DNA from 3 places in the Gordonia sp. NB41Y genome. Region 1 is predicted to be linked to each of the others. Evidence: predicted binding sites of a transcription regulator. Region 1 holds the regulator's gene; each other region holds the start of a gene.
What was found. Region 1 encodes LexA, which represses DNA repair genes until DNA is damaged. Its sites were predicted from a motif close to CGAACANNTGTTCG; they were not measured.
Positions count from the first base shown of each region.

Region 1 (4,180 bases):
GTGATCCGGGCCGGAGAGCGAATCGGCGCCGCCGGCGATCTCGAGACCCGCACCGAGGTCGACGAGGCAGACCGTGACGCCGAGCAGGCCCGGTTCACCGCCGCCGCGGCGGCGGTCGCCGCCCGCCTGCGCGATCGCGCCTCCCATGCATCGGGCGCAGCCGCCGAGGTCCTGATCGCCACGGCCGGCCTCGCCGAGGATCGCGGCTGGACCGGGGCGGTGGCCAAGCGCATCGCCGACGGCGCGCCCGCGGCACTCGCCGCGACCGGGGCCACCGCCCAGTTCGCGGAGATGTTCACCGCGCTCGGCGGCGTGATGGCCGAGCGTGTCACCGACCTCGAGGACGTTCGTGACCGGGTGATCGCCGAGGTCCTGGGACTCCCGGAACCCGGTGTCCCGGTACCGGAGTCGCCGTCGGTGCTCTTCGCCGACGACCTCGCACCCGCCGACACCGCCGGACTCGACCCGGCGCTGGTGACCGCCTTGGTCACGCGGCTGGGCGGACCCACCAGCCACACCGCGATCATCGCCCGCCAGCTCGGCATCCCCTGTGTGGTCGCGGTGGCCGGACTCGACGCGGTGGCCGCAGGCACCACCGTGCTGGTCGACGGCACCGCCGGCAGCGTGGAGATCGACCCGGAGCCGACGGCTGCCCGGGCGGCGGTGGCCGAGAGCCGCCGGCAGGCCGAGGTCGTCGCCGCGTGGTCGGGACCGGGCCGCACGGCCGACGGTCACGAGGTGGCCGTGCTCGCCAACGTGGCCGACGGCGTCTCCGCGCGCGCCGCGACCGGATACCCGGTCGAGGGCATCGGCCTGTTCCGCACCGAGCTGACCTTCCTCGACCGCGCCGACGAGCCGACGGTCGACGAGCAGGTGGTGCTCTATCGCGAGGTGATCGACGCGTTCCCGGGCGGCAAGGTGGTGATCCGCACGCTCGACGCCGGCTCGGACAAGCCGCTGCGCTTCGTCGACCACGGCGCCGAGGCGAACCCTGCGCTGGGTATCCGCGGAAACCGGCTGACCGCAACCCATCCCGAGATCCGGACGAATCAGCTCGACGCGATCGCCCGGGCCGCCGAGGAGTCCGGTGCCACCGCGCGGGTGATGGCACCGATGATCGCCGGACCGGCCGAGGCCGCAGACTTCGCCGCCGAGGTGCGGTCACGAGGGATGATCGCGGGGGTGATGATCGAGATCCCGTCCGCGGCGATCCTGGCATCGGCGGTGCTCGCCGAGGTGGACTTCGTCTCGATCGGGACCAACGATCTGACCCAGTACACGATGGCCGCCGACCGTATGTCGGCCGAGCTGGCCGAGCTCACCGATCCGTGGCAGCCGGCGGTGTTGCACCTGATCGAGGGTGTGGCCCGGGCCGGTGCCGACGCCGGAAAGCCCGTCGGGGTGTGTGGCGAGGCGGCCGCGGATCCGCTGCTCGCCTGCGTCCTGGTGGGGATGGGGGTGAGCTCGTTGTCGAGTGCCCCCGTCGCGGCGGCGGCCGTCGGCGCACGCCTCGGACAGGTGTCGCTGGCGCAGTGCCGTGATGCGGCCCGGGCGGCCCTGGCGACCTCGGAGGCGGCCGCCGCGCGGGCGGCGGCAGCGGCGGTCCTGGCCGGCTGAGCACGCCCTCGCCCGGCACCGTACCGGCGAGAACCGCTGTGTGAGAACGACTTCAGAAGAACTGTCCTCAGGGATGCGATTCCTGAGGGCAGTTCTCGTCGAGGTGGGTTCGCCGGGTGTCAGACCCGACGCATCACGGTGACGACCTTGCCGAGGATGACGGCGGTGTTGCCCGGGATCGGGTCGAAGAGCTCGTTGTGCGGCATCAGCCACACCTGGCCGTTGCCGCGCTTGAAGGTCTTGACGGTGGCCTCGCCGTCGATCATCGCGGCGACGATGTCGCCGTTGTCGGCCACGTTCTGCTGACGGACCACCACCCAGTCGCCGTCGCAGATCGCGGCGTCGATCATGGACTCGCCGACCACCTTGAGCATGAACAGCGATCCGTCGCCGACCAGCTCGCGCGGCAGCGGGAAGACATCCTCCACGGCCTGCTCGGCGAGGATCGGTCCGCCGGCGGCGATCCGGCCGAGCACCGGCACGAATGCCGGGGTCGGCAGACCGGCTGCGGCCGGGTCGTCGGAGGGATTCGGGTCGATCTGGTTGTCCTGCACGTTGACCGCACGCGGGCGATTGGCGTCGCGCTTGAGCAGTCCCTTGCGTTCGAGGGTGCGCAACTGGTGGGCCACCGACGAGGTCGAGTTGAGACCCACCGCATCACCGATCTCGCGGATGCTCGGCGGATAGCCGCGCTCGCGGACCGATCGGCGGATCACCTCGAGCACCTCGCGCTGACGCTGGGTCAGCGTGGCCTCGATGACCACCGGGTCGATCGCATCCGGGTTCGCCGCTGCTCGCGACGATCCCGCCCTCGACGACCCGGCCTTCGACTTCGCGCCCGACGACCCGGCCGCGCGCCGCGTCTTGTCACTCATCGCGTACGTGTCCTTTCCGTGCCGCCCCGCGTCGGCATCTTCTGTGATCGAGGTTATCCCACGTTCCCGACAACCTCAAACACCTGTTCGACGTGTTTCCACGACATTTGTCGGAGCCCCGTGATAGAACTTCGAACAACAGTTCATCGAACGCGTGATCGAGAAACGGGAGGCTCTCTCTCATGCACACAACCCTGATATCGGACCGTCCGGCGGCGGCAGCGGCCCCGTCGGCCACCCGTCCGTCCGGCACCCCCACGCCCCGACCTGCGGCGGGAGCCCGCGGCGCCGATCGGCACCCGGGGGGCCGGCGCCCCGGCGGTCGCGGTGCGGGCCGGCATCCGGCCGAGGCCGATGCCATGCGCGTCGGGCTCGAACACCGCGGTCTCGCCGAACACCGCGGTCGGATCGAACACCGCGGTCTCGCCGAACACCGCGGTCGGATCGAGCACCCGGGCGTCGAGCGGCGCGTCACGACCGCGGCCCGCAGCCGCGGTCGGGTGGTGGCGGGGCGCGGGAGTACCGAACGTGTGGGCGGCGGACGTGTGGGTGCCGGACGTGGCGGTGCCGGTCGTGTGGGCCCTGGCCGGGTGGCCTGTGCCGATGCGGTGGTGGTCCCGGTGCGCGGGACCGCGGTGTCGTCGGTCCATCGTCGGCGTCGCACCACCGCGGTCGCGGTCATGACCGGTGTCGCACTGGCGATGCTGGTGTGGATCGTCGCGATCGTCGGCTCGGACTATCAGCGCGCCACCGTCCCGTCCCCGGTCTCCACCCAGGTGGTGCACGTGCGGGCGGGGGAGTCGCTCGGGTCGATCGCCGCCCGGGTGGCCCCGGACATGCCGAGCCGGGTGGTGATCGACGAGATCGTCGAGCTCAACGACATGGCGGGCAGCGGCCTGCAGGTCGGGCAAGCACTGCTGACGCCGCGCTACCGCTGACCGGTGGGACGGTATTGTCTTTGTATGCGCTGCCCGTTCTGCAGAAACGAAGACACCAAGGTCATCGACTCGCGTGTCGCCGACGAGGGGCAGGCGATCCGTAGACGGAGGTCGTGCAGTTCCTGTGGTCGCCGCTTCTCCACCGTGGAGACCGCCGTGCTCGCCGTGGTGAAACGCAATGGCGTCACCGAACCGTTCAGCCGGGAGAAGGTCATGCGCGGTGTGCGCCGGGCCTGCCAGGGACGCCACGTCGACGAGGACGATCTCGCCCAGCTCGCCCAGCAGGTCGAGGAGGCGGTCCGCGCCTCCGGTGCCGCCGAGATCCCCAGCAACGAGGTCGGTCTGGCCATCCTCAAACCCCTGCGCGACCTCGACGAGGTCGCCTACCTGCGCTTCGCGTCGGTCTACCGGTCGTTCGACTCGCTGGAGGACTTCCAGCGCGAGATCGACGACCTGCGCGACGAGCACTCCCGGCACGGGGAGGCCGTCGGCGTCAACGGGGCCGTCTCAGCCGAGACGGTCAAGGGTTCGTAGCGCGCGCTTCTCCGACACCGGATATCGCGTGCCCAGCCGCTGGGCGAACAACCCCACCCGTAGTTCCTCGACCATCCAGTGGGCCTGTTCGTTGACCCGGTCGCGGCGGGGTGCGGGGACCTGGTCGAGGCGCTGATTCCATCGTGCGATCACCCGGTCGACGCTGGCCATCGCGTCGTGATCGCGCGTCGCGGATCCGGGCAACTGCTCCAGTCG
Region 1 covers NZ_CP132196.1:504,688-508,867, reverse strand. Annotated here, with positions in the region: gene ptsP (phosphoenolpyruvate--protein phosphotransferase) at 1-1,617, shown strand, start outside; gene lexA (transcriptional repressor LexA) at 1,737-2,390, opposite strand; gene Q9K23_RS02100 (LysM peptidoglycan-binding domain-containing protein) at 2,675-3,430, shown strand; gene nrdR (transcriptional regulator NrdR) at 3,455-3,964, shown strand; gene hrpA (ATP-dependent RNA helicase HrpA) at 3,938-4,180, opposite strand, start outside.

Region 2 (4,180 bases), 1.7 Mb from region 1:
GACCCACTCGGAATGGGTTTTGTGGAGATGATCGAACCGGCACTTCGGATTCAACCCGATCGGGGTGGTCTGCCCACCCGCCGCCGGATTGTGGTGGTCGTATTCGGTGACATGATCGAGATCGGCATCGAATGAGCTTCGAGTACACGCCACATCAGCACACGTGCCATACGACAGACGCACGTACTCGTCGAGGGCGGCGGACGGCCGGTACGGATCCGAAGGCAGAGTCGGCGGCAACACCACATCCTCGGGCCGCACACCCCGGGGGACGAGCCGCGTGAATCGGGCGTTCGGGTGGGAGGCGAGGTCCCGCACGAATTCCGGGGCGATCACACCCTTGCCGAACAGATACCCCGGTGCCGCACCCGCGGGTAAGTCGGAGGAACCGGTGGACGGATCATTCGGTGTGACAACCGGATTCGCGGGCATGTCGATACCGGCCGGTTCCTCCTCGACCGCCTCGGCCGCCGCGTCATGCTCGAGGCGGGCCGACCGACGGGTGTCGTCAGGTGTGGGAGTGTCGTCGGGTGTAGCAGTGTCGTCGGGCCGCGTGGTGGCACCGGTCGCAGGGACGTCGGAGTCGAGCTGAGTCTCAGAACTGTTGCCGCTGTGCACTTCCGGCTCAGGTGCGGGTTGGGGTTGGGGTCGGCCGGTGACGGTGTCGAGGTCGGCGACGGTGGCCTCGTTGGCCAACAGGTGGATCACGTACTGCACCTTCGGGATCGACCCGGCCTCGGGGATCTCGGCCGGGCAGTCCGCACGTCCGCATTCACACTCGAACTGGGTCCCCGACAGGAGAGCGAACATGGCATCGGATTTCCGGTTCTGCGAGGATCGCCCATCATGTGGGCACACCGTGTTCGCGAGGGCACCGATCACGAGGCCGCACAGTTCGACCCGGTCGGCGGCCATGGTGCCGGCGATCTCCCCGGTCCCGTCAGTGCTGAACGAGGTCCACACACCCCGTTTGTCCAGACACCGTTCCCGGGCTTCACGGACGGCGTCACGGTCGTGGCGGAACACGACCCGGTCGGCCATGTCGGTGATGGTTTTCTTCGACCACAGTCGTCGGCGTCGGCGGATCAACTCGGCGATCTCGGCGTCGACCTTGGGTGCCGATTCGCGACCGTGGACCAGCGCGGTCCGCGACACCACCACCTTCATCAACTCGGGAGTGATCCAGCCGTCCCGCAACACTTCCGCCACATGAGGCAGGTGGTGGAGAACGGCGATGGATTCGTCCATGAGGAGTTCGGCGGCGCGTTGGGTGATGCCACGCACACGCGAGATCTTCTTGGCCAGGTCGACGAATCCGGATGGTGCTCCGGCGACACCGCGGTCGGCGTCGACGTGGCGGCCGACGAGTTCGATCACCGATCGGTAGGTCGACCAGGCCAGAAACGATCGTCCTCGATCGATCTCGCGTAACCCGATCAGTAGGTCGTTGGTGGAGGATTGTTCGGGTGTTTTCGGGTCGACCCCACCCAATAGATCGGCATTGTCGTGTGGCAATTGCGGCCAGCGGGAATCGGTGAACGACAGGGACGTCGTGGGTGTGTTCGTCATCTGATTTCCTCCCCCCGGAGTGCCTGTGACCTGCAACAAAGAACTTGTGTTCGATTACAGATCACGGTACACGAGGCCACCGACAAAACTCCCGCGAGCAGAAGTGGGTTCACCGGATGGTGGTCACCTCGTGGAGGTCGGGCGGTGGAGGTTTCGACTCGACTTGTCGCGGCGCTCCGCGTCGGCTCGACCAGCGTGAACGTGCGCCGGCCCACCTTCGGTGGTCGAGCCGGGACCGAGCCTCTGGGCGAGGACCCGTGTCGAGGCCTGGTGGGTTGAGGGTGTCGGTGGCCATCTCCTATGTGGTCACCTCGTGAACGTGGCCGGTGGAGGTCTCGACTCGACTTGTCGCTGCGCTCCGCGTCGGCTCGACCAGCGAAGAGGGTGTGTCCGTCGTGGTGGTGGGGTTGGGATGTCGCGCTCCGCGTCGGCCCGACCAGCGGTGGTGTGGTGCGGGATGGACGGTTGGTGGATTGTGGGAATGTGCTTGCCGACAGCGGCCGTCAGGCCGGGACCGCGGTGTATCCGTGGGCGTCGGCGACCTCTTGTGACAGGAGCCGGCCCGCATGGGTCGACAGACCGGCGCGCAGACCGGCGTCGGCGGCGGTGGCGTCCTGCCATCCGCGGTCGGCCAGCGCGACGACGTAGGGCAGGGTGGCATTGGTCAGGGCGTTGGTCGAGGTGTTCGGCACCGCACCGGGCATGTTGGCGACACAGTAGAAGACCGAATCGTGTACGGCGAAGGTCGGTTCCGCATGCGTCGTGGGCCGTGAATCCTCGAAACAGCCGCCCTGGTCGATGGCGATGTCGACGAGGACCGAACCCGGGCGCATCCGGGAGACCAGGTCGTTGGAGATCAGGGTGGGGGCCTTGGCGCCGGGCACCAGCACCGCACCGATCACGAGGTCGGCCTCGAGCACGGCCTGTTCGAGGGCGTAGGCGGTGGAGACGATCGTGGTGACCTGGCCCTGATAGAGGCTGTCGATCTCGCGGAGCCGCGCGATGGACAGATCGAGCACGGTGACATCGGCTTTCATGCCGTGGGCGATCGCGATGGCGTTGCGGCCGGAGACCCCGGCACCGATCACGACGACCTTCGCCGGCGCCACTCCCGGGACGCCGCCCATCAGGACCCCGCGGCCGCCCTCCGGCCGCATCAGGTGGTAGGCACCGGCCTGCGGCGCGAGGCGCCCGGCCACCTCGCTCATCGGGGCGAGCAGCGGCAGTGAACCGTCCGCTGCCACCACCGTCTCGTAGGCGATCGACGTGGTGCCCGCCGCGAGCAGTGCGTCGGTGCACTCCTTGGATGCCGCGAGGTGCAGGTAGGTGAACAGCACCTGATCCGACCGCAGCCGCGAGTACTCCTCGGCGATGGGCTCTTTGACCTTCAGCACGAGATCGGCCTGCGCCCAGACGGCGTCGGCGGAGTCGAGGATCTGGGCGCCTGCCGCCTTGTAGCCGGCGTCGTCGAACGACGAACCCGCCCCGGCGCCGGCCTCGATGATCACCTCGTGGCCGCGAGCGACGAGCTCGTTGACGCCTGGCGGGGTGATCGCGACCCGGTACTCGTGGTTCTTGATCTCGCGGGGGATTCCGATCTTCATCAATGGCTCCTGTGATGGCGTGACGGGTCCGGATACGGACGATGAATGGGGGGTGGCACGCTGCCGACGGCAATCCGCCGATCGTGCGGGACGTCGTTGTCTCCGCCGCATCGGCCGGTTCGTCAATGGTGAACAAACTTCATCCCACAGCCAACATCAATGAAGATAATTCTCTGACAAAGCATGATTTGGAGAATTCTCCGGGATCGGCCCGATTGAGGGTAGGTCTCACAGAAGGATCTTCGGGCGGCGTCCTGGGCCTCGCTGCATGCGGTGCCGGTTCGGTTGACGGGTTCGGAGCAGCACACCTAGCATGGATATGCAAACGTTCTTGCAATCGATTTCGCCATCCTTCTCGCGGGCGGATGATCCGCCGGTGCGCAAGGTGACGTCACGGACCCCGAGCGGTGCGAATTCGGCGTCGGCTCAACAGAAAGAGGACAGACATGGGTGACCTGGGACGTATCCCGGCCGACTTGCCCACCGGGCTCTGGATCGACAACGCCGTCACCCCGGCCACCGGCGGCGCCACCTTCGAGGTGCGCAACCCGTCGACCGGGGAACTGCTGACCGCCGTGGCCGACGCCGGCGCCGACGATGCGCTCAAGGCACTGGACTCGGCCGCCGCCGCGCAGGCGGCCTGGGCCGCGACGTCGCCGCGCGAACGATCGGTGATCCTGCGCACCGCGTGGGAGGCGATCCTCGACCGCACCGACGACTTCACCACACTGATGGCGCTCGAGATGGGCAAGACGGTCACCGAGGCCCGCGGTGAGGTGACCTACGGCGCCGAGTTCCTCCGATGGTTCAGCGAGGAGGCTGTCCGGATTCAAGGACGTTATGCCGCATCACCTTCCGGCAACGGCCGCATCCTGGTGAGCAAGGTCCCGGTGGGTCCGGTCCTGGCCATCACCCCCTGGAACTTCCCGCTGGCGATGGGGACGCGCAAGATCGCACCGGCACTCGCGGCCGGATGCACCGTCATCTCCAAACCCGCCGAGGACACA
Region 2 covers NZ_CP132196.1:2,206,761-2,210,940, reverse strand. Annotated here, with positions in the region: gene Q9K23_RS09515 (DUF222 domain-containing protein) at 1-1,569, opposite strand, end outside; gene ald (alanine dehydrogenase) at 2,073-3,173, opposite strand; gene Q9K23_RS09505 (NAD-dependent succinate-semialdehyde dehydrogenase) at 3,620-4,180, shown strand, end outside.
Region 2: a site for LexA is predicted at 1,609-1,622, ahead of Q9K23_RS09515 (DUF222 domain-containing protein). Genes of this name have one in related genera too.

Region 3 (4,180 bases), 2.0 Mb from region 1:
GTTGCTTCCGCCGAGGCGTCCCGCTCATCGGTGGACCCGTCGGACTCCGCGGCCGCCGACGGCACGCCACGGTTGCGGACCGCACCGCCCTCGATGTCGAAGTCGACGACCAGCTTGTCGAGCCACTTCGGGAGACCCCAGGCACGATCACCGAGCAGCGCGATCACCGCCGGGACCACCGTCATCCGGATGATGAAGGCGTCGAAGAACACCGCGATCGCCATGGCGAAGCCGAGCATCTTGGACGTGGTGTCCGGCGCGAGCATGAACGCGGCGAACACGCTGATCATGATGATCGCGGCCGAGGTCACCACGCGGGCGCCGTGCCGGTATCCGGCGATGATCGCATCCTTCGCCGACATGCCGTGGATGTACTCCTCGCGCATGCGGGTCACCAGGAACACCTGGTAGTCCATCGCGAGGCCGAACACCACACCGATCAGGAAGATCGGGAGGAACGACAGGATCGGCTTGGTGTGGTCGATCAGACCCAGCCAGCCCTCCTGGAAGATCGCGACGGTCACGCCGAAGGTCGCGAGCACCGAGAACAGGAAGCCGATGGTGCCGATCAGCGGAACCCAGATCGACCGGAACACACCGATCATGATCAGGAACGCGAGACCGACGACGACCAGCAGGTACGGGATCAGCGCCTTGTCGAGCCGGTCGGAGAGATCGGACATGATCGCGGTCTGGCCACCGACGTGCAGTTCGGCACCGGCCTTCTCCACGGTGGGGGCGTAGTCACGGATGTGTTCCATGAGGTCATGGGTGGATGCCGACGCCGGTCCGCCGTTCGGCGTGACCATGATCAGCGCGGTGTTGGCATCGACATTCGGGTTCTGCTGCGACGGGCCGTTGCCGATCCACGTCAGGGTCGCCGCATTCGCGACATCGGGCAGGGTCTTGATGTGGGCGACCGCGGCATCGGCGATGCCGGCCACCTGGCCGTCGTCGTCGTGCAGGACCACCAGCAGGGGGCCGTTGATGCCCTCGCCGAAGCCACGTTGCAGCAGGCTCTGCGCGGCCACCTCGTCGTCGCTGGTCAGCTCCATGCCCAGATCGAGTTTGGACGTCGGGATCGCGGCGACGATCAGCACTGCCAGGCCGGCGATGATGAACGGGATCGGGCGACGGGTGACGGTCCGGCCGAACTTGACGCCCAGCGTGTCCTCGGTGGCCGACTCCTCGGCGTGCTTGATCCACGGGATCCTGGGCGCGAAGGTGAACCGCCCGGTGGCCGAGAGCAACGCCGGGATCAGGGTCAACGCACTGAGGACGGCGACCGCCACCGCAACCGCGGCACCGGCACCCATCTGGGTGATCAGCGGGATGCCGACCACCATCAGCGCGACCACCGCGATGATCACGGTGAGACCGGCGAACACCACCGCGGTACCCGCGGTGCCCACGGCCCGTCCGGCGGCGTCGGCGCGATCACCGCCCCGGCGCAGCTCGCTGCGGTAGCGGGACACGATGAACAGTGCGTAGTCGATCGAGACGGCGATGCCGAGCATCGTGACGATGCCGGTGGCGGTCTCGTTGACCGTCATGAACTCCGAACCGAGGTACAGCAGCAGCATGGTCAGTGCCACGCCGACGATGCCGGTGATCAGCGGGATGAACGCGGCGACCAGTGCACCGAAGGCGACGATCATCACCACGAAGGCGATCGCGAAACCGATCAGCTCGGCGGTTCCCCCGGCCTCCATGACCTGCATCAGCGAGCCGGTGGCCTCCACCTGCAGACCGTTGCCGCGGTTCTTCTCGAGGATGTCGACGAGTTCTTTCTTCTCGTCGACGGTGAGGTCCATGATCTTGATGTTCTGACGGACCTGGATCAGACCCACCTTGCCGTTGTCACCGAGTACCGATGCGGCGAGTGCGGGTTGCGCCTGGGCCACGGCCACCGGGTTGGCGATCGAGTCCGCGTCGACGACGTCGGGCAGCGTCTTGAGGTCGGCGACGAGGGCGTTGATCTGCTCGGTGTGGTTGGCGAGGCCGTCGTCGGCGGCCACCAGCACGCTGGTCGATGCATGCTCCTGCTGCGCCATGACCTGCGGGAAGTACTCCTGCACCTGGCTGGTGGCGGTGCCGGAGTCGGTTCCGGGCAGGTCGAAGTCCTTGGCCAGGGTGGGTTTGAGTCCGGCGACGGCCGAGCCGACCCCGATCAGGACGATCAGCCACGCGGCGATCACCCACCACTTGTGTTTGAACGAGAACCGGCCGAGCCGGAAGAGCACTGAAGCCATGTGGGGGTTCCTCTGTCGACTGGACGCAAGGTGTCGGACACGATGTCAGCAGCACAAAGTGTGCATGACTAACACTTGGAACTTTCTACTCCACTTTTTCCCGTACGGCCACCATCGCCCTCGGTCTGTGAGCAAGGGCACGCCTCCGATCGGGCTAGAACATTCGTTCGACAGCCGCTACCCTGGCGGTATGACGTCCGTCGGCATGCAGGGTTCGATCTTCGATCTCGACGACACCGAACCGCAGATCGGGCGCCTGGGCCATACGGTGACCCGGCGCGAACTCACCGACGGCGCCTGGGTGGATCTGCGGCCGGGCTGGATCACCGGCGCGGATGCACTGTTCGACGCACTGCACGAGAACGCGGCGTGGCGTGCCGAGCGCCGCCGGATGTACGACCGCGTCGTCGACGTCCCCCGGCTGCTCGCCCAGTATCCCGCCACCGCGACACTGCCCGATCCGCTGCTCGCCGACGCGCGGGACGCGCTGAGCGCCCACTACCGCCCCGAACTGCCCGAGGGCTTCGCCACCGCGGGGCTGTGCCTGTACCGGGACGGGGCGGATTCGGTTGCGTGGCACGGTGACCGGTTCGGCCGGGGCGCCACCGACGACACCATGGTCGCGATCCTCTCACTGGGCTCGCCTCGCCCACTCGCGTTGCGCCCCAATGGTGGTGGGCCGTCGATACGCTTCCTCCTGTCGGCGGGCGACCTGCTGGTGATGGGCGGCAGCTGTCAACGCACCTGGGAGCACGCGATACCCAAGTGCACCGGTGTCGGCCCCCGCATCAGCGTGCAGTTCCGCCCGCCGGGTGTGTGGTGACCGGTTGCGCTACAGCGTGATCGAGGTCCCGGTGAGGTTCTCCGACGCAGTCCACAGGCCGGTACGGATCCGCTCGTCGCGGGCCCGTCCGCTGAACCCCGACTCCCCTGGCGCACCGCGCATGCCGAACAGCTTCGTCGGCCCGTAGAAGGTCCCGTTCACCGCGTCCGGCGCGGTGGCCGCGAACAGGGTGGGCAGCGCGCCGTCGGCGGCGGACTGGGCGAACAGATTGCCGACCACCATCACCTTGTCCATGATCGACTCGGTGTGTCCCTGGAGTCCGGTGGCCGCATAGCCGGGATGGGCGATCAGCGACTTCCTGCTGTCACCGGCGGCGGTCAGCCGTTCGGCGAGGACCTGCCCGAAGATCAGGTTGGCCATCTTGGAGTCGCCGTAGGCCTGCCAGGCTCGGTATCGGCGCCGTTCCCAGCCGAGATCGTCGAGGTCGATCCGCCCCAGCTGGTGCATACCCGACGACAACGTCACCACCCGGTCGGCGACCTTCGGCAACACCAGTGCGGTCAGCGCGAAGTGCCCGAGATGGTTGGTGCCCATCTGCATCTCGAATCCGTCGGCGGTGCGCCCCAGCGGCACCGCCATCACGCCGGCATTGTTGATCAGGACGTCGACGCCGGGCAGGCCGTCGGCGAAGGACCGCACCGAGGCCAGGTCGGCGAGGTCGAGGGCGGCCACCTCGGCCCGCTCACCGAGTTCACGTGCCACCGCGTCGGCCTTGACGGTGTTGCGGCAGGCGAGGATCACCCGCGCACCGGCGTCGATCAGCGCTCGCGCGGTCTCGGCCCCCAAGCCGCTGTTGGCGCCGGTCACCACGAAGGTCCGTCCGGACTGGTCCGGGATGTCCTTGGTCGACCATCCGCTCATGTCTCTCCCCCTGTGGTTGCCGCCCCGGTGCACCGGGGCGGGTTGTTCGATTCAGTCCGACTTCAGTACGCCCGCGGTGCCGAGCCAGCGTGCCGGGCGCAACAGCCCGGTGAGCATCTCGCCCACCGATGCCGGGCCGCGCGGCACCAGCGCCTCGGGCCCGTAGATCGCGGTCGGCTCGGCCCGGCCCCGCATCACCCGCTCCCCCAGCAGCGCCCATTCG
Region 3 covers NZ_CP132196.1:4,257,809-4,261,988, reverse strand. Annotated here, with positions in the region: gene Q9K23_RS18490 (MMPL family transporter) at 1-2,252, opposite strand, end outside; gene Q9K23_RS18485 (alpha-ketoglutarate-dependent dioxygenase AlkB) at 2,443-3,075, shown strand; gene Q9K23_RS18480 (oxidoreductase) at 3,085-3,957, opposite strand; gene Q9K23_RS18475 (adenylate/guanylate cyclase domain-containing protein) at 4,009-4,180, opposite strand, start outside.
Region 3: a site for LexA is predicted at 2,409-2,422, ahead of Q9K23_RS18485 (alpha-ketoglutarate-dependent dioxygenase AlkB). Genes of this name have one in related genera too.